Regions from separate parts of the Martelella mediterranea DSM 17316 genome, predicted to be linked through region 3. Evidence: predicted binding sites of a transcription regulator. Region 3 holds the regulator's gene; each other region holds the start of a gene.
What was found. Region 3 encodes LexA, which represses DNA repair genes until DNA is damaged. Its sites were predicted from a motif close to TGTTCNNNNTGTGTTCNG; they were not measured.
Positions count from the first base shown of each region.

Region 1 (5,817 bases), 520 kb from region 3:
CCTGTTTCAGCGCGGCGGAGATGGCTCCTGCGGCCTGGTCGCGGGAATAGCCGAGATTGGTGAGCGCGGAGATCGCATCGGAGACGGCGGCGGGCGCGGCGCCTTCGCCGACCTCCCTGCGGAAGGAAATCGCCTCGCTGTCGCCGATCGAGAGCCCGGCCGGCACCTTGTTCTTGAGTTCCGTGACGATCCGGGTCGCGACCTTGGGCCCGACGCCCGGCGCGCGCGATACCGCGGTCTTGTCGCCAAGCGCGATCGCATTGGCGATCTCGCCCGCCGACAGCGTCGACAGGATCGCCAGCGCCACCCGTGCGCCGACGCCCTGAACGCTCTGCAGCAGGTTGAACCAGCCGCGCTCCTCCGCGCTCATGAAGCCGTAGAGCCGCAACTGGTCCTCGCGCACAAAGGTCTCGATGAACAGCACCACCGCCTCGCCGGGCGACCCGATGCGCGACAGCGTGCGCGCCGAACAATAGGCGACGTAGCAGACGCCATGCACATCGACCACGACATGGTCGTCGCCGATCTCGTCGATCACGCCCTTGAGCTTGCCGATCATGCAGATTTTTCCTTCCGACGTGACGCCTTCACGCGTATGCCTCTGTCATTGTGGTGTGACGCCCCGTCCACCGTTTGTCGTTTCATCGACCCCATCGCCACTTGCCGATCTCCCCCTTGAGGGGGAGATGCCCGGCAGGGCAGAGAGGGGTGCAGCGCACGCCCGATACTCTGTATTCGCGGACAATATTCACCCCCCTCTGTCGCTTTCGCGACATCTCCCCCTCAAGGGGGGAGATTGGTTGCCGTGGGGCCGTTTCTTCCTTACCCCGCCGCCATGGCCGCCTTCATCATCCTGTTGCCGCCGCGATTGTGGCTGTGGCAGATGGCGATGGCCAAGGCATCCGCCGCGTCGCTGCCCTTGAACTGCACGCGCGGCATCAGAACTTTCAGCATCATGTGGATCTGTTGCTTGTCGCCGTGGCCGACGCCGATCACCGCCTTTTTCACCGCGTTCGGCGCGTATTCGGCCACGGGAAGTCCGGCGAGCGAGGGCACCAGCAGGGCTATGCCGCGCGCCTGGCCAAGCTTCAGCGTCGCCACCGCGTCCTTGTTGACGAAGGTCTGCTCCACCGCCGCCTCGTCCGGGCGGAAGCCGTGCACCACTTCCGACAACCCGTCATGGAGCTGGCGAAGGCGCGAGGGCAGGTCCAGATCGCCATCGGAGGTGACGGTGCCGGAATCGATGAACTTGAGCGCGTTTCCCAGCGTCTCGATAATGCCCCAGCCGGTGCGCCTCAGCCCCGGATCGATGCCTATGATGCGAATCGTCTTTTCCATGAATTCACCCTATCGTTCTTGCCCCGAGGCTTCCAGATAAAAGTGAACAAAACAAAAACATGCGGAGCGCCGACCGAGCGTTCCGCATGTATCGCGTCAGGACGATGTAAGCGATCAGGCCGCGATCGCGTCGAGCCGTTTCAGGTGTTCCTCGCCGAGCGTCAGTTCGGCGGCGGCGATATTGTCGCGCAGATGCGCGCGTGAAGATGTGCCGGGAATGACGAGGATATTCGGGCTGCGCTGCAACAGCCACGCGAGCGAGACCTTCTGGATGGAGGCATCGAGCTCCCTTGCGACCTGGTCCAGAATGTCAGCCTGATAGGGCAGGAAGCCGCCGAGCGGGAAATAGGGCACATAGGCGATGCCCTGGTCGGCGAGGCTGTCGATCATCGCATCGTCGTCGCGGTGGATCAGATTGTAGTGGTTCTGCACGCAGACGATCGGGGCGATATCCTGGGCAATCTTCACCTGGGGCGCGGTCACGGTCGAAATGCCGATATGCCCTATAAGCCCTTCCTCCTGCATCCGCAGCATCGCCTTCATCGGCTCAACGAGTTCCCGATCCTCGCTGAACCCGGTGGCGCTGCCCATGCGCAGGTTGACGATCGCGATCCGGTCGAGCTTCAGCCGCTCGAGATTGTCCTCGACGGATTTGCGCAGGAAATCCGGCTCGTGGTTCATGTTCCAGCCGCCGGCGTCATCGCGCCAGCCGCCGATCTTGGTGACGAGCGTGAGATTGTCGGGGTAGGGGTGCAGCGTTTCGGCGATCAGCCGGTTGGTGACGTAGGGTCCGTAGAAATCGCTGGTGTCGATATGGTCGATGCCGAGCGCGAGCGCCTCGCGCAGCACCGCGCGGCATTCGTCCGGATCCTTGGGCTCGCCGAAGACATGGGGGCCGGCGAGCTGCATTGCGCCGAAGCCCATGCGGTTGACGGAAATGTCCGTTCCGGGAAAGGTGAAGCGGCCGGCGGCCGAGGCTGGAGAGGTCATTGGAGTGCTCCTTGTGCTTTCATGGAGCGGATATAGGCGACGGAGGATCGCTTGATAATCCGTACAATTGCGAATACGGTGATCGGTATGGCGAACAATAAACCGCTACCCTCCTTCGACGACCTGCTGACCTTCCTCGTGATCGCCCGCACGGGCGGATTTCGCGCCGCGGCCAGGCGGCTCGGCAATTCGCCCTCCACGGTCAGCGAGACGATCACCCGGCTGGAAGAGGAACTTGGCGTGCCGCTGATCATCCGCACCACCCGGAGCGTTCACCTGACCGAAGCCGGCCGGGCGCTGGCCGATCGGCTGGAGCCGGTGGTCGCGGAAACCCGCTCGGCCATCGCCGATGCCACCAGCAGCGAGGGCACGGTGCGGGGGCGGCTGAAGATCCAGGTTCCGGGCGCGGTGATGGAGGATATTCTTCCGCCGATCCTCGACGGTTTCGCCAAGGCCCATCCGGAGGTGCGGGTCGAAATCCTCGTCGACGACCGTTTCACCGACATGATCGCCACCGGTTGCGACGCCGGCATCCGCTATGGCGAGCACCTGGCGCAGGACATGATCGCGACGCCGATCGGCCCGGCCCGGCAGCGCTCCGCGCTTGCCGCAGCGCCGGAATACCTGGCCCGTCGAGGGAAACCGCTGCATCCGCGCGACGTGCTCTTTCACGACTGCATTCGAATGCGTTTCGCTTCCGGGGCGCTGACGGATTGGGAATTCGAAAAGGACGGCGAAACGCTGCGGCTCGATCCGACCGCCCGGCTGATCATCGCCACGCCCGGCTGGCGCGCCGCTGTCAAGCTGGCGATCGCCGGCCACGGGTTGATCTACAGTTTCCGCAACTGGCTGGAACCGCATTTCGAAACCGGCGAACTGGCGCCCGTCCTGGAGGACTGGTGCCCCGATTTCGAAGGACCTTTTCTCTATTATTCCAGCCGCCTGACCCCGCGCCCGCTGCGGGCCTTCATCGATTTCGTGGCTGCACAACGGCGACAGGCCGGCGAGACAGGGTAGCGAGCAGTTTCTTCGGCCATCACGACAGCCAGACTTTGCAAACCGGCTTGTCAATCCCTAATTATGTGTCAAAGACACACATTCCGGGACAGGATTTTCCATGACCAAATTCTCCATTCTCGACCTTTGTCCGGTTGTCGAAGGCGGCACCATTTCGCAGGCGCTGGATGCCACGCGGCAGATGGCGAGGAAGGCCGAGGAGGCGGGCTACACCCGTTTCTGGCTCGCCGAGCACCACGGCATGGCCGGCATTGCCAGTGCCGCCACCTCGCTGGTGATCTCGGAGGCCGCGCGGGCGACCAGCACCATCCGCGTCGGCTCCGGCGGCATCATGCTGCCCAATCACTCGCCTCTGGTAATCGCCGAACAGTTCGGCACGCTGGAAGCGCTCTATCCGGGGCGCATCGATCTCGGGCTCGGACGCGCGCCGGGAACCGACATGAACACGGCGCGGGCGCTGCGCCGCAATCTCGACGCCGGAGCACAGACCTTCCCGAACGACATCGTCGAGTTGCAGCAGCTGATGGACGATCCGGTCGAGGGGCAGCGCCTGCTTGCCAATCCGGGGGCAGGGGCCAAGGTTCCGATCTATATTCTCGGCTCCTCCACCTACAGCGCGCATCTGGCGGCCATGCTCGGCCTGCCCTATGCCTTCGCCTCGCATTTCGCGCCTGACATGCTGTTCGAAGCGCTTCACATCTACCGCACCAATTTCAAGCCTTCGGCGCAGCTCGAAAAGCCCTATGTGATCGTCGGCGTCATGGGCGCGATGGCTGATAGTGATGACGAGGCGGATTATCTGTTCACCTCTGCGCTGCAGAGCTTCGTGGCGCTGCGCCGCAATGCCCGCGGCAAGACGCCCCGGCCTGTCGAAAGCATGGACGGCATCTGGACCGAGATGGAGAAGATGTCGATCGAGCACACTTTCCAGTTCGCCGTCGTCGGCGGTCCGGAAAAGGCGAGGGCCAAGATGGAGCGCTTCGTTGCCGACACCAAGGCCGACGAGGTGATCATCTCCGTGCCCGTGCATTCGGTGGAAGCGCGGCTGAAGGCCGTCGGCATGTTCGGCGCTCTGCGCGATGAGCTTAAAGAGGCGGCGTAATTCCGCCTATTTCGGGAACACGAAGCTGACCACGGCCCGGAGCCCCCAGCCTTCCGGGCCGTTATCGGGCGCGGTCGCCCAGTAACGCGCGCCAAGCGTCAGGCTGATCGGCTGTTTGCCGGCCATCACCAGTTTGCCGATGGTGAAGTCGATCGGCACGATCCAGTCCTCGCCCACCCAGTCATATTCCGCCTCGCTGGTGAGCGAGAAGGTCCAGGCCGATCTTGTGTTGTAGGAGATGAAGGGCTGGGTCATCGTGGTCGAGATGCGGCTCCGGTCCTCCGCGCCGGCAAAGGACCAGACGTGGTTGGCGAGAAGTCCGCTCGTCCATGGCCCGTGTTCGAAGGCGACGACCCCGGTCGGCCCCGCGCCCCATTTTTCGGTTCCGAGCAGGTCGTCGGTTGCCGTGGGCAACAGCAAAACCGGCCCCGCACCCCAGATCAGCCCGTCGACGCCGCTGTCGACCGGCGAGATAAACAGCGACAGCAACGTGTCGCCCAGGCCGAACTGGTCGCCGGAAGGACCGGCGATATCGCTTTGCTGCTCGAAGGGCACGATGGTGCGGCTGATCAGGTTCCAGTCCGCGTTCAGACTGAAGGGGATGATCGGCTGAACATTGAGCTGCAACTGGTCGCCCTTTTCAGGGCCATAGCCGCGATCATAGTTGAACTGGAACGGCAACACCGTCAGCGGCGCGACCGGATTGGAAAGCTGCTTGGCCAGGTCGGCCTGGGCATCGTCCGCCAGCGCACGGCCAGCCATCAACGCAAAGGCCATTGCGCATACTGCCGCGATGAAACGCATCTTCCCCTCCACCACAACCCCAACGTAAAAGTCAGTTCAATCCTATTCTCTCAAGGTTGCAAGCATCGCCAACCCATGGCGCTACCGACTTTGCACGTTTTCCGCGCATGAGTGCAGATTCGCAACGCTGTCCGCAGCCCGTGCCACCGGCAACAAAAAAGCCGCCGATCAAAGTGACCGGCGGCTTCAAATGTCGAGACTGCGAAAGGTCAGGCCGAAAGCTTGGCCATGACCTCGTCATCGACCTCGAAGTTCGAGTAGACGTTCTGGACGTCGTCGTCGTCTTCAAGATTATCGATGAGCTTCATCAGCGAGGTGGCGCGTTCCTCGTCGACGGGGATGGTGTTCTGCGGCTTCCAGATCGCCTTGACGCTTTCGGCCTCGCCGAGCGCCTTTTCAAGGGCGGAGGAGACCTCGTTGATATCCTCGAAGCCGCAGTAGATGGTGTGGCCGTCCTCGTCGGAAACGACATCCTCAGCGCCGGCCTCGATCGCGGCTTCCATGATCGCATCGGCGTCGCCGGCTTCGGGCTTGTAGACGATCTCGCCGACATGATCGAAGGAGAA
Region 1 is NZ_CP020330.1:3,927,002-3,932,818, reverse strand. It holds gene ruvA (Holliday junction branch migration protein RuvA) at 1-559, opposite strand, end outside; gene ruvC (crossover junction endodeoxyribonuclease RuvC) at 823-1,338, opposite strand; gene Mame_RS18280 (oxidoreductase) at 1,453-2,328, opposite strand; gene Mame_RS18275 (LysR family transcriptional regulator) at 2,416-3,345, shown strand; gene Mame_RS18270 (LLM class flavin-dependent oxidoreductase) at 3,446-4,447, shown strand; gene Mame_RS18265 (hypothetical protein) at 4,454-5,251, opposite strand; gene Mame_RS18260 (YebC/PmpR family DNA-binding transcriptional regulator) at 5,461-5,817, opposite strand, start outside.
Region 1: the regulator LexA is predicted to act here: its motif matches at 1,381-1,398, upstream of ruvC (crossover junction endodeoxyribonuclease RuvC).

Region 2 (5,817 bases), 670 kb from region 3:
AGATCGTGCTGAGCGCCAGAAACAGATAGAGCGGATCGGGATCAGAGCGATAGAGCATGAGCTGGGTGACAAGCAGCAGCGCCATGCATCCGATCACGGCGCCACCGACCGTGGAGACCAGCGCCTTGTGCATCAGATAGTCCCTGGGCTGATAGAACCGCACATTCAACATCATCATGACATTGGGAGAGGCAGCGCGGATATAGATCACCTTCGCAATGCCGGCGCCGAATTCGAGCGCCACCGCATCCTCGAAACCGGACAAGGCGTCATCGGAGAGCGGCCGGCCCGCGCCCAGACCGAAATGGGCGAAATCCACCACCGACAGGCGGGGGCGTTCATCGGCTGCATAGACGTCCACGAACTCGACGAAGGTCGGAGTCAGCGCCATGACCGCCGGCATCGCCTTTTGCGAGGTGACCGTGATGCGCAGCCAAACCGCATCCCTGGTAAACTGAGCCGGTATCCCGCTGTCTTTCACCGGTCTGAAGTCGGCGTCGCCTCCGATAATATCAGCCAGCGTCAAAGTCGCTGAAGGATCGGTAAAAATCGCGAACTCCGGTTCGGATATCACATCGGCGCGCGCCGGACCGACGGCCGCAAGCATCGCGGCGACAAGCACCGGAAGCACGCAGAACAGAAGACGGCATTGATTGCGCAAACGCGATTTTCTCCCTCATATCCGGCTTCGCCGGAGCATCGCCTCAACGAGACGCCGGCGGCGCAGCGAAGGCGGCATGCGCCCCGGCCTCGCTGCCGTTGTGGCCATTATAGCCAAGCAATGATGAGGCGCGTTGCGTCAAGGCGAAATCGCCCCGAGCGCCGGACGAAAACCTGATCACCGCTGTTATTCGAGGTTCGACGGCGCGCAGTAGGTGTCGTGAATGTTGCAGCCTTCCGCGCCACCCTCGGCGCATTTTGCCATGGCCTCATCCTGGGAGGCCTGCCTGCTGGAACCGGCGCCGATTCCCATCGCGGCCCTGCTCGTCGCCCGCGCGAGCGAAACGCACATATCCGCTCCCGAAAAGGCAATCTCGCAGTCGCCGGCGCCGCCCTTGCCGCATTCCGACATCGCCTTGTCGCTGGCCGCCGATTCGGAGTCCGCTTCGGCAAAGCCGACATCCTGGGTGGAGCTGCTATAGGCAACCGCAACATTGGAGCCCGCGAATGCCGCAGCCGGCAGCGCCCATATTGCCGCGACGACGACCATTTCCAGAAACTTTTTCATGTGACCCCCGATCCGAAACCGCTGAAACCGCCGGCAGCGTCCCCGGCACTTTGTTCATGCTAAAATAAATATTTACCCGCATCAAATATAAACAACGCCAATGCTGCCCACGATCCAGGAAATAAAGTAATACAATGTAACGAAACATGACGCACCGATCTGGAAACTGAAGCAAATCCAACTGCGGGCCGCTTGATCCTGACGGCAGGCTTTGACATGTCAGCAAAGCCGTACATTAAATATGTCCCGACGCATGCCTCATCACATCTCGCTCAAGGGGAGCCCCATCACACAATGGCTGGCCAGACACAACAGGCAGAAGACGACGCACACGGAATCCGCATTCTTCTCGTGGAGGATGAGCGGGATTTGCGGCAGAGCTTCGCCGACTACCTGACGATGCGGGGCAACACGGTGACGGAAGCGAGTTCCGGGCTCGAATTTTACCGGGCGTTGCGAAAACAGAAGTTCGATGTCGCCATCATCGACGTCAACCTGCCCGATATCAGCGGTTTCGAACTTGCCGAGGAACTTGCCAAGGAAACCGAAGGCGTGGGCATCGTCATGCTGACGGCCCGTGCCGGCCGCGAGGACCGTATCAGCGGCTATAGCGCCGGCGCCGATCTCTATCTGACGAAACCGGTTGATGGCGATGAACTGCTTCTGGCGGTCAACAATCTGGCGCGTCGCCTCTCCGAAAAGACCTCCGTTGCGTTAGCCCCCTGGAAGCTCGATACGGTCGGCTACACGCTGACCGCGCCCAATGGCACCCGGATCGAGCTTACCGGCCGGGAGCTCGATTTCCTGAAACTGCTTGCCGATGGCGGCGGCAATCCGGTCAGCCGCGCGGTTCTGTCCGCCGAGCTTGGCTATGACGACCGGCCGGAGGCGCGCGGCATCGACGCTATCATTCAAAGGCTGAAGCACAAGGCCGGCGCGATCGACATGGACCTGCCGATCAAGACGATTCGCCTCGTCGGCACCAGCTTCACCGCGACGGTCGAGATCAGATAGCCTCGTCCCGCCAACCCGGCAGGTAGTCGACCTTATCGACACCGGTGAAACGGGCGAGGCGCGCAAGCTCGGCGTCCAGCTTTTCCAGACGGCCCGAGGAGGCGCGCACGCCCGGCTCCAGCCACAACCTGCGGACATCGAGCGAGGAACGCTTGCGATCGGCCTTCATGTCGATCCGTCCGATCATGCGGTCGCCCTCGATCAGCGGAAAGACGTAATAGCCGTATTGCCGCTTCGGCTCCGGCACGAAGACCTCGATGCGATAGGAAAAGCCGAACAGCCGTTCCGCCCGCGCCCGGTCGCGCAGCAGCGGATCGAACGGGCTCAAGACGCGCACCCGCGAGGGCGGTTCCGGCACGTCGAACAGAACCGGCATCTCCTCGGCAAGCGCCACCGCCGCGCGCGGCCTGCCGCCGTCGACGGTTTCCACCTGCACCTCGACGAGTTGGCCCGCATTGGCATCCACCCAAGCCTTGGCCTCCTGCGGCGTGATGACCGCGAAAAAGGCGGCGATCTCGCCGGAGGTCGCAAAGCCGAGGCGAGAAAGCGCGGCACGGCAGGCCCAGTCGACGAATTCCGCGTGATCGACCTCGTCCAAACGGTATTGGTCCGGGACCACCCGCTCGGCCAGATCGTAGGCCTTCTGGAAATTATGCCTGTGGCAGATCGCGAAATGGCCGGTGCGCCAGTGATATTCCAGCGCGGTCTTGGCTGGATGCCAGTTCCACCAGCCGCCGGAGACGTGATCCTCCTGCTTCAGCTCTCGGGCGAAGATCGGGCCGTTCGCCCGCACCTGTTCATAGGTGTGCTCGAACGCGGCGGCAAAGTCCTCCCCGTGCCATTTGCGCCAGCGCTCCTGCAGACGCTCCTCCTCGCGCCGGAAACGGTGTTTCCAATAGGGATAGAACGTCGTCGGAATGATGGAGGCATCATGGGTCCAGTGCTCGAACAACGCCCGGTCGCGTTCCAGAAGCGCCGTGAGATGCTCGCGGCGAAAGGTCTGGTTGCGCGAAAACAGGATCAGGTCATGGGCGCGCTCGACCGTGCGGATCGAGTCCACCTGCACGAAGCCGATCGTCTCGATCAGATCGAGAAGCCCGGCCTTGTCCATCGCCCTGCCGGGCGGAATGGAGAGCCCCTGTCGGGCGAGGAAGATGCGCCGGGCATCGGCGTTGGAGATCGTGATGGTCATGGCGCGAGGCTAATCCGATTCGGACAAAATAAGAACATCCTATCTGCGCCGCCCTGACGCGACGTCCCGGCAACCTGTGCAGCAGCGGGAACGACCCTTCCGGAACCGGACTTTCATGCCTATAAGAGGAAAAAATGTCCGGGGGCGAGATTGCAGATCGAATTCATTGAGGCCGGTGTCACGCATGAAGGCCGGGTGGCGCTTCATCCGCTGACGCTGACGCTGACCGGCCGCAGGGTCGGCGTGATCGGCCTCAACGGCTCCGGCAAGACCACCTTCGCGCGGTTGATCAACGGCCTGACCCAGCCCACGACCGGCGCTGTCGCGGTCAACGGCCGCGATACTGTTTCCGAAACGCAAGCGGTGATGGCGGATGCGGGCTTCGTGTTCCAGTCGCCGCAGAACCAGATCATCCTGCCGATCCTTCAGGACGATATCGAACTGGGGCTGAAGGCGCGCGGCGTTGCCAAGGCGGAGATCGCCGAACGTGCGCAGGAGGCGCTCGCTCGCCTCGGCATCGCCCACCTCGCCAGACGCCGCTCCCATGAGCTTTCCGGCGGGGAACTTCAGCTTGCCGCCCTTGCCGCCGTGCTCGCCACCTGCCCCTCGCTGGTGATCCTCGACGAGCCGACCAACCAGCTCGACCTCAAGAACCGCCGCCGCGTCGCCGATACGATCGCGGCGCTTGACGAGGATGTCATCATCATCTCCCACGATCTATCCATTCTGGGTGGTTTCGAGCGGGTCCTGCTGTTTCACGAGGGGCGACTTGCCGGAGACGGCGCGCCGGAAGATGTGATCGTGCGATACGAGGCGATGAACCGCTGATGCAATCGCTCTATGTCGAAGCAGACAGTATTCTCCACCGCATGGCCCCGGGCGTGAAGCTTGGCGGGCTGGTCATCTTTTCGCTCGCCGTGTTCTTCACGGCAAACCTTTGGGGGCTGGCCGGTTTCGCCGCCGTCGCGGCATTTGCCTATTTCACTTTGCCGATCAGACTGCGTCCGGCTCTGGCCCGGCTGGTGCCGATGGCGCTCGCCGTCCTGCTCGTCGGCGGCTTCAGCCTGATCTTCAATCCCTGGGAGCAGGCGCTGGTCTCCGTGCTCAGGCTTTCGGCGCTGATGCTGGCGGCCGCCGCCATCACGGCAGCGACCTCCGTGCCGGACTTTATCGACACGATCACGCGCGCCGCCCGGCCGCTCGAGAAGACCGGGCTGGTGCGCGCGGCCGATATCGGGCTGGCGGTCGGGCTTGTCATCCGCTTCGTGCCGGATATTCTCTCCCGCTATGGCGCGATCCGCGATGCCCACCGGGCCCGGGGGATACGGTTTCGCCCGCGGGGCGCGATTGTCCCGCTGATCATCTTGACCCTGCGCGATGCCGACAGTATCGCCGACGCCATCGATGCCCGCGGCATTCGCGGAGAAGACAGAAGGAACGTCAAATGAACTCGCGTGATCTGGTTCTGGTGTCGCTTTTCGCGGCCATCATCGTGGCGCTCGGCCTGCTGCCGGCCATACCGCTCGCCTTCATTCCCGTGCCGATCACCGCGCAGACGCTCGGCGTGATGCTCGCCGGTCTGATCCTCGGGCGCAGGCGCGGCGCGGCGGCGGTGCTGGTGGTGTTCGTGCTGGTCGCGATCGGCCTTCCCGTGCTTGCCGGCGGGCGCGGCGGCCTCGGCAGTTTCGCCGCTCCGACGGCGGGCTTCCTCATCGGCTGGCTGCCGGCGGCCTATGTCGCAGGCGCGCTTGCCGAATATGCGGCCGAAACCGATCATGCGCTGCGCCAGACCTTCGGCTTCTTCATCGCGGCCTTCGCCGGCGGCATCGTGGTCGTCTATTTCTTCGGGATCGCCTGGCTTGCCTATGGCATCGGCATGGGCATTTCCCCCGCAGTCGCAGGCTCCATGGGCTTCATTCCGGGCGATATCATCAAGGCGGTACTGGCGGCGCTGGCAGCGCGCGCGGTGATGGTCGGTTATCCGCTGCTGCCGAAGAGCCTCTCGAACGAGGCCTGATTTCTCAAGCGCGGAGGTGTCAGCCGGTCTCGCGCTAATCGAGAAACGAAAACAGCCAGTCCCGCGTCGCTTCCGGCAGCGGGGCCGGTTCGCCGTTCACCCGATTGACCGCCGTCCACAGCAGTTCGACCTCGGCGGCGATGTGATTGCCGGACTGCACCGCGACATTGAAGCCGATCGACTTGCCGCCGATCTTGGCCGCGCGCACAACCAGATCCGCGGTCTCGCCGTTCTTCAGCCCGCGGTAAAACGTGCAGCCGACCTTGCGGACCACATAGGCGGGCTCGTTCTCCACTTCCGGACGATACTGCCAGAACCGCGCAAGAGCTTCCTCGGCATGCTCGATATAGGCGGCGGTGTGCATGC
Region 2 is NZ_CP020330.1:4,076,325-4,082,141, forward strand. It holds gene Mame_RS18995 (sensor histidine kinase) at 1-661, opposite strand, end outside; gene Mame_RS19000 (DUF4189 domain-containing protein) at 848-1,228, opposite strand; gene Mame_RS19005 (response regulator transcription factor) at 1,523-2,242, shown strand; gene Mame_RS19010 (winged helix-turn-helix domain-containing protein) at 2,235-3,434, opposite strand; gene Mame_RS19015 (energy-coupling factor ABC transporter ATP-binding protein) at 3,585-4,262, shown strand; gene Mame_RS19020 (energy-coupling factor transporter transmembrane component T family protein) at 4,262-4,882, shown strand; gene Mame_RS19025 (biotin transporter BioY) at 4,879-5,451, shown strand; gene Mame_RS19030 (acyl-CoA thioesterase) at 5,486-5,817, opposite strand, start outside.
Region 2: the regulator LexA is predicted to act here: its motif matches at 3,454-3,471, upstream of Mame_RS19015 (energy-coupling factor ABC transporter ATP-binding protein).

Region 3 (5,817 bases):
GCACCAGCTTGAATTGATATGCGCGACGATATCGCCTTCCAGCATGAAGGTCGCATAGGCAGCGTCATCGGCGGTTGCCTTGTATTCCCTGCCCTGTTCATCAATGCGGGCCGGGATATGGGTCGCGGTGGTGCAGGAGACCGACTTGACCGGGGCGACGACATTATCCAGCACGTAGCGCCAATGGCAGAGCATGTCGGAAACCATGCCGCCGCCATCCTCGGCGCGGTAGTTCCAGCTCGGACGCTGCGCCGGCTGGTCCTCGCCGGTAAACACCCAGTAGCCGAATTCGCCCTTCACCGACAGGATCTTGCCGAAGAAGCCATTGTCGCGCAGGCGCTTCAGCTTGACGAGGCCCGGCAGATCGAGCTTGTCGTGAACGATGCCGTTCTTGACGCCCTTTTCCTTGGCATAGCGCGCGATCTCGACGGCCTCTTCCAGACCCTCGGAGACCGGCTTTTCGGAATAGACATGCTTGCCGGCATCGATCGCCTTTTTCAGCAACGTCGGGCGCAGCTTGGTGGAGGCGGCATCGAAGAAGATGACATTGTAAGGGTCGGCAAGCGCCGCATCGAGATCGGTGGTGACGCGCTCAACGCCGTGGCGCTTCGCCAGTTCCTCGATCTTGGCGGCATTGCGGCCGACGATGATCGGGTCCGGCATCACAAGCGAGCCGTCACTCAAACGCAGACCGCCCTGATCACGGATCGCGAGCACCGAGCGGATAAGATGCTGGTTCATTCCCATGCGGCCGGTGACGCCGTGCATGATGATCCCGATACGATTGGTATCAGCCATAGAATTCCTCCCTGAACTTGCTCATTACCTACCAGTTAGTAATAAACGCGTCAACACGGCAGACTGACAAAAATTGATAGCGCGGAAGCGGTAGACATGTGGATGCTCTTGCGAGCGAAACCGGACAGGAAAACGCCGGCGGCGATGTTACGTCGGCGCCGGAGAGCCGCAGATTGATGGTCGCCGGTTCGGGTTTCTCGTGACGCGGTTGCGGCCGATCAGTCGGCGCCGAAAAGGTCGCGGGTGAAGACCTTTTCGGCGACATCGCGGATTTCATCGGTCATTCTGTTCGCAACGATCAGGTCGGCATTGTTCTTGAAAGCGTCCAGATCCCTGCTCACAGGCGAATTGAAGAAGGAAGCGTCCTTCAGCGCCGGTTCGTAGACGGTGACCGGTATGCCCTTGGCCTTGATCCGCTTCATGATGCCCTGAACGGAGGATTGGCGGAAATTGTCGGAACCCGCCTTCATCACCAGCCGGTAGATGCCGACCGACTTCGGCTTCAGCGCGATGATGCGTTCGGCGATGAAGTCCTTGCGGGTGGTATTGGCGTCGACGATGGCGCGAATCAGGTTCTGCGGCACCTCCGAATAATTGGCCAGAAGCTGCCTTGTGTCCTTGGGAAGGCAGTAGCCGCCATAGCCGAAGGATGGGTTGTTGTAATGGTCGCCGATGCGCGGATCGAGGCCGATGCCCTCGATGATCTGCCGCGAATCCATGCCGTGGGTGACGGCATAGCTGTCGAGTTCGTTGAAATAGGCGACGCGCATGGCGAGATAGGTGTTGGCGAACAGCTTGATCGCCTCGGCCTCCGACTCCCCGGTGTAGAGCACCGGAACATCCTTCTTCAGCGCGCCCTCGACCAGAAGGCCGACAAAGGTCTCCGCCCGGGCGGAACGCTCGCCGATGACGATGCGCGAAGGATTGAGGTTGTCGAAAAGCGCCCGCCCCTCGCGCAGGAATTCCGGGGAGAAGATGATGCGGTCGCTTTGAAAGGCAAGCCGCGTGCGGTCGGTAAAGCCCACCGGCACGGTGGATTTGATGATGATCGTCGCGGCGCTGCCCGAGGCCAGCACATCACTTATAACCCTGGTCACCGACGAGGTGTCGAAGTGATTGGTCTCGGGATCGTAATTGGTCGGCGTGGCGACGATCACGAAATCGGCATCGCGATAGGCGGCCGCCGCTTCGGTCGTCGCCTTCAGCCGCAGCGGCTTTTCCGCCAGATAGCGTTCGATCTCACTGTCAACGATCGGACTCCTGCCGGCATTCAGCCCATCCACCCGCCCCGGATCGATATCGATCGCCACCACCTCGTGGTTCTGCGCCAGCAGGACCGCGTTCGAAAGCCCGACATAGCCGATACCGGCAACCGCGATTTTCATGTTTCACTCCAGATCGATCCAGTGGCCCGGTCACGCTCGCCGGTTTATCGCCCACGACACATGAATTGGCAAGCCGCCCGGCACGCGCTCAGGCTGCCAACTGGACGGCTTTCGGCATGGAATGGCTTTTGAGACGAGACTGGCCTGCCGGTTTGTCGATTCGGCGCCCGACCCGCATCGGCGGTGCGAAACCCCTTGATTGCCGGGCCTGGGGGCGGACTTGCGGAACACAGTGAGAACATGTATATTCGTTCTGGATTTGTTTCGAAGGGCCAGGGGCAGGAAATGCTGACACGCAAACAACAGGAATTGCTGTATTTCATTCACGAACGGATGAAAGAGACCGGTATTCCGCCATCCTTCGACGAAATGAAGGAAGCGCTGGACCTCGCGTCGAAATCCGGCATTCACCGGTTGATCACCGCGCTGGAGGAACGCGGCTTCATCCGCCGGCTCCCCAACCGCGCGCGGGCGCTTGAAATCCTGCGCATGCCGGACAGCGTCATCGGCCAGCAGCCGCGCCGGGGCTTTTCGCCAAGCGTGATCGAGGGCTCGCTCGGCAAGAAACAGGAAGAGCCAAAGGCGCCGGCCAGCGCCAATGACGGCGGCTCGACCGGTATTCCGGTCATGGGTCGGATTGCCGCCGGCGTGCCGATTTCGGCGATCCAGGAAAACACCCATCAGATCATCGTGCCGGCGGAAATGCTGGGCGCGGGCGAACATTACGCGCTGGAGGTGCAAGGCGATTCGATGATCGAGGCCGGGATTTTCGACGGCGACACCGTGATCATCCGCAATATCTCCACCGCCTCGCCCGGCGATATCGTCGTGGCGCTCGTCAATGACGAGGAGGCGACGCTGAAGCGGTTCCGCCGCAAGGGCGCGTCGATCGCGCTGGAAGCGGCCAACCCCGCTTACGAGACCCGCATTTTCGCCGCCAACCAGGTCAAGGTGCAGGGCAAGCTGGTCGGCCTGATCCGCCGTTACCACTGAAGGTCAGGGTCTCAGGAACCGCGATGACCGGCAGGTATTCGCCGGAGCGCCAGTCATAGAGCCGGTGCCTGTTCCACGGGCGCGTGAGCGCTCTGACCGACGTGCTGATTGAGAGTGTCATGGGGCCGCAGGGCGATTGTGATGGCGTGGACGGCGGAGCTGCGGCGTCCGCTTTGCCTACTCTCAGCGGATTGGCATTGCTTGCTTGCTGAACGATTGCCTCACCCCTGTCCGGCTCCGCAACCGAGCGCCGTATGTCGCCATCGTCCCTAGTTCGACTGGCAGTCGGCGGCAGCGTGAATTGGAAGGCGCCGTGCTGGCGGCGCATCGCCGGCGTGACGAGGTATGCGCCGGAGCGGCAGATCTGGAAACCGGGGCGGTAGCGGCTAACGACGATATCGGCATTGTCGCAGGCAAGGCCGGCAAAGGCCGGCCGGTCGACCGTCATGAGCCTGAGTTCCATGAAGAGCCCGTAGCACCATGCATCCTTCTTGCAGTGGAAGATGCCGGGCGTTCGACCTGCTTCGGTGATCGTATCGCGGAGCGCCCGCGCGGCGCTCGCCATATCCGCTGCTTCCAGCCGCGCGAAGCGATCCTCCTCATCCAGCACCAGCGCGCTTTCTTCCACAGGCGGCAGCGTCTCTGCGAGCGCAAGCGCCGTTTCCCATTGCTCGAACACGAAGGATGGTGGCCGCTTCGTTGTGAGCGCCGCGACATCGCCGGTGACGAATGCGACGAGGTTGCCATCATCCGCCACCAGGATTTGCGACGGCGAAGGCTCGCGCGGCCATGAAATCAGTGCAACGGAAACCGCCATTGGGATCACGCCGAGAAGCCGCAGCCGCGTGCGCAACAGCACGAGCGGCAGGAAGCCGGCCAGGAACAACAGCAGAAATCCCTCCGGAGCGCGACCAGTGGTAAACGCGCCGCCGAGGCCGTCGACCCATGTCGCCGCCCGCATCACCCAATCAAGCCCCCAGCCCATGACGAACAGAAACGGCGCGTGAAGGTTGAGCGGCATGGCGATGAGCGACAACAAGCCCGCCGGCATGACGATGAAGGTGACGACCGGCATGGCGAGCAGATTGCCGAGGAGCCCGTAGCCGGCAATACGCGAAAAGTGATGGATAGCGAAGGGCGTCGTCGACAATCCGCCGATCAGCGCGGTGAGGACGATGCCGGAGGCCGCGATCCAGAGCCAGCGGAGCGGTCCCCGGCTTTGGCGAAAGCCTTCAGCGGGCCGGCGCTGCCATGCGCCATAGCCCGCGATCAGCGCGAGCGTGGCGGCAAAGGACATCTGCATGCCCGGCCCCACCACTTCGGCGGGCGTCACGATCAGGATCACGAGCGCGGCAAGCGCCACATTGCGCAGGCTGATCGCCGGCCGGTCGAAGATCGCCGCCGCCAGCATGACGGCCAGCATGATGAAGGCCCGTTCGGCGGACACCTGCATGCCCGAGATCAGCAGATAGAACAGCGCCGCCGCGATCGCCGCCGCCGCTGCGATCTTCTTCGTCGAAACCGCCTCGGCGGCGCGCGGCGACAGCGCCAGCAACAGCCTGAGGCTGGAGAAGAAAATGCCGGCGGCCAGCGCCATATGCAGGCCGGAAATGGCAATGATGTGGGCAAGGCCGGCGTTGCGCAGCGCATCGAGCATGTCGTCGCTCAGCGCCCGGCGCTCGCCGGTGATGATCGCATTGGCAAAGGCGCCGGTGTCGCCCGCAAGCACCGCACGAGTGCGCCCGGCAATGCCGTCGCGTATCCGCTCGATCGCAAAACCCGCCCGCGCATTGAGGCCCGGCGCGGGCGCGACGCCGATATCCGCCGGCGGCCCATAGAAGAAACCCACCGCGCCAATGCCGTCGAAATAGGACAGGAACCCGAAATCAACCAGGCCGGGCATGACCGGCGCGGAAGGCGGCAGCAACCGGCCAAGCCCCTGAATGGCGTGCCCGATGCCAACAGGCGGCAAATTGCCGCGGGCGACAAGCGTGACGCGTTCGGGCGGGCGATGGATCACGGGGTCGTCCGTCGCCGTCACCTGCACCAAGTAGCGCCAGCCGGTTTCCGTCGGCTCGCGGCTCTCAACGACGCCGGTGATATGGGTGGTCACGGCCGAATCGAGCATCACAGTTGCGCGCCGCGCCGTCTCCAGCTCCGCAAGCAGCGCGCCGCAGAGGAACAGCGCGATGCAGGCGCTGGCAACGGGCAGCAAGCCTCTGCCGTTGCGCAGCAAGACGGCCGCGAACACCGCCAGACCGCCATAGATTCCAAGGCCCAGCGAAGACGGGCTCTCGGCGAGCGAAAACCACCAGCCTATTCCCGCTGCCAGCGCCACCGGCACCATGAGGAACGGACGACCGAATGCCTGCTCCTCGCGCCACAGTGCGGCTATATCGAACCGCCCGGCCCGGCCCGCGTCACGCTGATAAAAATCGGCCTCGCGCTCGCCTTTCGGTTGGCGCTTTCTGAAGGCCGCCCGAAACCGGGCGGGCACCGCGCGTCGGCTCTCCGCACCGTCTATCTCGCTCGTGCCTGCCCCGCTCCCGCGCATCCGCAATCACCGCCCCACAACTTTTACATGTTGTGGCCAATGCTAATCGATTGCAATGCAAGCGCTGGCGGCAGAAGCAAAATTTTC
Region 3 is NZ_CP020330.1:3,403,459-3,409,275, forward strand. It holds gene Mame_RS15860 (Gfo/Idh/MocA family protein) at 1-798, opposite strand, end outside; gene Mame_RS15865 (nucleotide sugar dehydrogenase) at 1,017-2,183, opposite strand; gene lexA (transcriptional repressor LexA) at 2,469-3,176, shown strand; gene Mame_RS15875 (ComEC/Rec2 family competence protein) at 3,130-5,730, opposite strand.

Region 4 (5,817 bases), 2.2 Mb from region 3:
CTTGTCGAGGCCGGGCTCGGTGTCGGGCTTGATCGCCTCGGCGGGACATTCCGGCTCGCACACGCCGCAATCGATGCATTCATCGGGGTGGATGACGAGGAAGTTCTCGCCCTCGTAAAAACAGTCCACCGGACAGACTTCGACACAATCGGTATATTTGCACTTGATGCAATTATCGGTCACGACATAGGTCATGAAAGACTCCAGAAAAACGGCCGGCGCGCGCCCTGTAAAACCAAAAACCGGTTCGCCGCGGGCTTCGCAACCATGAACTTATGCCCGGAAGTACCGGCTTTCAAACGGCCGGGCAAGACCATTTCATGCTCGAAACCGGGGCGTGACGGGTAGAACTTTCCAAACCCTCGCCGACAATTCAGTCGCCGCGCAGTTTCGAAAGGTCGCGGCGCTCCTTCTTGGTCGGACGGCCGGAGCCCGGAACCCGCTGGGCCTGTTCGAAGGCGTTGAGCTTGGCGCGTGCTTCCGGCGGCGGGCTGATATCTTCGTAGAGCGTCTGCGCTTCGGCAAACGGTCCCCGCCTTGTGCCGGCCGCGCGCACGATCACATGGACATCGCGCCGTTCCAGCGCGACGACGAGCTTGTCGCCATCGCCGACATCGACGCTCGGGCGGATCACCCGCGACCCGTTGAGCCGGACATGGCCGTCGCGCACCAGTTTCTGCGCCAGCGAGCGCGATTTGACGATGCGCGCGAAGAACAGCCATTTGTCGATGCGCTGTCGTATCGCGGCCTCGTCCATGGCTCTAGCGCTTCATCTGCGCCTTCAGCGCGGCGAGCTTGGCAAACGGCGAATCGGGATCGATCGGCTTTTCCTTCTCGCGGCGCGGCGGACGCTGGTTGGCATGATCGTCGTTGCGATCGCGGCGCGGCCCCTTGCCGCCCTTGCCGCCCTTTCCTCCCCGGTCGTTCTTGCCGAAACGCTCTCCATCGCCGCGGTTCTCGCCGGCTTCGCCGCCCTTGCGGCCGCCCTGCTGCCCGCGCCCGCGGCCTTCGCCGCGCTGCTGGCCGCGGCCCTGCTGGGGGCGGGCGTTGCGTTCGTTACGACCGGCCTGACGCCAGAGAAGAACCGGCTTGGCTTCTTCTTCCGATTTGTCTTCGCCTGCGGTCTCGCCGGTCGGCTGGCCAGCGTCCTGAGCCGTATCTTCCGGCTTTTCGGCGGCAGGCGCGGAGGCTTCGTCCGTAACGGGCTTTGCGGCCTCGGTCACCGGCGCTTCAGCCGTTTGCGCGTCGGTGGCTTCCGTCTCGGCTGCCGGCGCTTCATCGCTTGCGGAGGTCTCGGACGTGGCCGTTTCCTGGGCGACGGTCGAGGTTTCGGTGGCCTCGGTCGCGGGCTTTTCGGCTTCGGCAGACTTCTCAGCGACGGCCTTCTTGGCGACGGTTTCCACCGTCACGCCGCTCGGGGCCTGGCGGGCGGCCTTTTCGGCGTCGCGCGCGGCCTGGATTTCGGCAAGCGTGGCGACCTCTTCCTCCGAAGCGATGTCGGCGCGATAACCGAGACCCTTGAGGATTTCCTCCATGTCGTCGGCGGTGGCGCCGAGGATCGACATCATCGCCGGCGTGGTGACGAAACGGCGGCCGTCGAACGCGCCTTCCGGCCGGGCCGAGCCGCCTTCCGGCTTCCACTGCGTCAGCGGGCGGATGAGATCGGCGAGACGCTCGAGAATGTCGATGCGCACGGCGCGCTTTCCGAGGAAGCGGAAACCGGCGAGCTTGTAGAATTCGCGTTCGAACGTCGGGTCGGTGACGACCGAGGTGCGGCCGGCGGCCAGCACCGAGATCAGATCGCCATAGCCGGGCTTCTCAAGCCCGTCATTCTTCAGGCCCCACAAAAGCGTGATCATCTCCGCCGGAGCGGGTTTCAGAAGCGCGGGCATGAACACGTGATAGGCGCCGAAACGCACGCCGTAGCGGCGGAGCGAAGCGCGCGCATCCTGATCCAGCGACTTGACTTCATTGGCGACATCGCGGCGGAACAGCACGCCGTAGGCTTCGACGAGCTGGAAGGCGAGGCCGCGGGCGATGCCTTCGAGATCCTCGGCACTGGCGAGATCATCGAGCGGCTTCAGCACGGTCTGGATCTGGTGATTGACGTAGCGCTCAATACGGGCGGCGACATGATCGCGCGCCGGACCGGTCAACTGCTCGTCGGCCAGCACGATCACGCGCGGGCGCAACACGTTGTCGGAGGCAACCAGACGCGCCACCGGATCGCCGAGCCAGCGCACGGTGCCCGACGCATCAAGCGCCAGGTCGCCATTGCCGGAGGCGTGCAGCCGCGCGGCCCGCGCCTCGAACTCCAGCGCGAGCGCCTTCAGCGCCGCCGCTTCAATCGCCTTGGCATCGGGACCCTCGGCCCCGGACACGGCTTTGAAACGGAAGCCCGCCAGTTCCCCCACATGATGTCCTTCCACAAAGACATCACCATTCACGCTCACTTCAGCTTCAAGCATCGCATTCTCTCTCAGGCGCTTCATCAGCACAGATGTCCTGCGGTCAACGAAGCGTTTCGTCAACCTCTCATGCAGCGCATCTGACAGCCGATCCTCGATTTTCCGTGTCTTTTCCTGCCAGTGTGTCGGATCGGCAAGCCATCCGGGCCGGTTCGAAACATAAGTCCATGTTCTGATCTGGGCAATCCGCGCCGACAGCGTATCGATTTCGCCATCGATCCGGTCGGCGTGTTTTACCTGCTTTGCCAGAAAATCCTCGTCCACCGTGCCGTGCTGGACCAGGTCCAGATAGAGCGAGGCGATCAGCTCGGCATGCTGGGCGGGGGTGATCCGGCGATAATCCGGCAGCGCGCAGGCTTCCCACAGAAGCTCGATGCGGGCGCGGCGGTCGGCCTTGCCGGCAACGTCGGGATTGCGCGCCAGAAATTCGAGCGCGCGCTGGTCGACGGCCGGCAGCGCCCGCGTCAGGCCCGGCACGCGCGGCACGTCGTCAAGGCTCGCCTTCAGGCTGTCGAGCGACGTGAAATCGAGCGCCTTGGAGCGCCATTGCAGCACGCGGACGGGATCGAACTGGTGCGATTGCAGCCGTTCCACCAGCTCATCGTCGAACGGTGCGACCCGGCTGGTGACGCCGAACGTGCCGTCGCGCATGTGGCGGCCGGCGCGGCCTGCAATCTGGCCGAGTTCGCCGGGATTGAGATTGCGGTACTGATGGCCGTCGAACTTGCGGTCCTGGGCAAAGGCAACGTGGTCGACATCGAGGTTGAGGCCCATCCCGATCGCGTCGGTCGCCACCAGATATTCGACGTCGCCGTTCTGGTAGAGCTCCACCTGGGCATTGCGGGTGCGGGGCGAAAGCGCGCCCAGCACCACCGCCGCGCCGCCGCGCTGGCGGCGGATCAGCTCGGCGATCGCATAGACCTCCTCCGTGGAAAAGGCGACGACGGCGGAACGCCGCGGCAGGCGAGTGATCCGTTTCTGGCCGGCATAGAAAAGCTGCGACAGCCGGGGCCGCTCTACCACGGAAATGCCGGGAAGCAGTTTCTGCAGGATCGGCCGCATCGTCGCCGAGCCGAGAAGCAGCGTCTCCTCGCGTCCGCGCAGATGCAGGATACGATCGGTGAAGATGTGGCCGCGCTCCATGTCGCTGGCGAGCTGCACCTCGTCGATGGCGACGAAGGCGACATCGGCCTCGCGCGGCATGGCTTCCACGGTGCAGACGCTGAAACGCGCCTTGGGCGGGGCGATCTTCTCCTCGCCGGTGATCAGCGCGACATTGTTGACGCCGACGCGCTCGACGATACGGGTATAGACCTCGCGCGCCAGAAGGCGCAGCGGTAGGCCGATGACGCCCGAGGAATGCGCCACCATGCGCTCGATCGCGAAATGGGTCTTGCCGGTATTGGTCGGACCGAGCATCGCGGTCACGCCGCGCCCGCTCAAGATCATTGCTTCAGAATTCAATGTCCGGTCCCGAATGATGTGGTCAGGGCCAAATCCTCGCCCCCGACGGTCTTTCATATCCGCGCGGGCCGGCTCCATCGGCCCGCAGCGGTCGCTCGCCTATAGATGGCCCGCCCATCGCCGACAAGCAAGAGGGCCGCGCGATTTCAGCCGCGAAAACGCCCTTTCGTTAAGTTTTGGAACAGATGCGAACGAATCACAGACGAATCGCTGACTCTGCTGTTTTCCCGGTTTGTTCACGGCTAGATGTTGCGGAAACGCTTCGTGCGCGATCCACATCTGGATTCGGATTTCTTGCGGGATCATAGCGAAAGGCCGGATTCGGCCATCGCGTTAACCATTTGCCTCAACGTGCCAGCAGGCCCGCCTGGCGCAGGTCGTCGACACAGGAACGGCTGACGGGCAGGCGGTCGCCGGCGGTGGTCTCGACAAACACCTTGCCGTTCTCGCGTTGGACGGCGGAGACGGCGTCGAGCGCAACCCAGTGGGAGCGGTGGATTTGCAGGCCCGCTACCGGCGCGGTCTCCTCGATCGCGTCCTTCAGCCGGATCAGCAGCATGTGGCGGCCCGAGACGGTGGTGACCTCGACATAATGATCGCTGACGCTGAGCGAGACCAGCGGTCCGCGCTTTTCAACCGGCAGGCGCGTTAGCAGCCGCGGCGGTTCGGGCCTTTGCGGCGTCTCCGCTTGCGCCGGCTTGTCGCGCGCAAGAAGCTCCATTGCCGCAACCGCGGCGGTGGCGATGATGAAGGCATGGGTCGCGGTCGCGGCAATCGCAGAGGGCGCGAGCGCCGCAATGCCTTCGACCGCGATCGTGACCGGCAGCACGGCGATGGTGGCGGCAAGGCCCGCGACAAGAATAACGGCCACAAGCGCGAAATGGCGCGGTGTCCGGCGGGCTCTCAAGTGAAACCGCGTCCACTTTGCAAAGAAATGCGCCGCCCAATAGGTCAGAAACGTGGTTGCCGCCCAGAAGGCGAAGCGCCCGGCGAGCGAAAACGCCGATTGCGTATCGAAGGGGCCGGACCAGGCGAGCACGGCGACGAGGATAAGAAGCAGGCCATGCACCCGCCAATTGGCAAGATCGCGCTGCATCTGGCGAAGCGTGAATTGCAGGCCGCTGTCATTCGCGAAGTTTTCGCGCAGTTCGTTCATTCCCTGTTTTCCCGATGGCTCGGAATGTTATGGCAGCGGCCGAGGTTATCGTTTCTCCAAGATGAAAGGAACAGCGGACATGTTTATCGACATCATCACCGGCACGCCCCTCTATGTCTGGCTCATCCTGGCGCTGCTCGTCTATCGCGGCGTGAAGCGGCTTTATCCGCGCGATGTTCATCTACGCGCCTTCGTGATCCTGCCGCTTCTGTTTCTGTTTCTCGCCGGTCACCGGCTGGCTACGCTTGACTACACCCATGCGGTGTTTGTCGGGCTCGTCGGCGGCCTGGTTGTCGGCGCGTTGCTGACGGTCATGCTGCGGCCGCAGGATCGGCTTTCCTATGCCGGCGGGGATAGCGCCCATGTCGAGGGCGAATGGCACACGCTGGCGATGGTCCTGGCGCTGTTTGCCGCGCTTTATGCGCAGAATGCCGGCCTCGCCGTGAACCCCGCGCTTGCCAACAACGTGCCGTTCATGCTCGCGGTCAACGCCGTGATCGGCATTGCGACAGGCTTTTCCACCGCTCGCGCCGTAGCCTATCTGCTCAAGGTAAAAAGGCTCGCCGGCGCCGGTGAAAGCGCTCCCCGTTAACTTTCAGGTCAAAGCCGGAACGAATCAGCGACGAATCGCTTACCGGTCGATCTTCCGGTTTTGTTCACCGCTAGATATGGTGCGGGAAGGATTTGTTAACCATATATTTCAAGCGGTTGGCGCGGGGGACGCGCGCC
Region 4 is NZ_CP020330.1:972,983-978,799, reverse strand. It holds gene fdxA (ferredoxin FdxA) at 1-195, opposite strand, end outside; gene Mame_RS04480 (RNA-binding S4 domain-containing protein) at 374-757, opposite strand; gene Mame_RS04475 (helicase-related protein) at 762-3,917, opposite strand; gene Mame_RS04470 (LytTR family DNA-binding domain-containing protein) at 4,279-5,088, opposite strand; gene Mame_RS04465 (DUF6622 family protein) at 5,168-5,680, shown strand.
Region 4: the regulator LexA is predicted to act here: its motif matches at 4,155-4,172, upstream of Mame_RS04475 (helicase-related protein).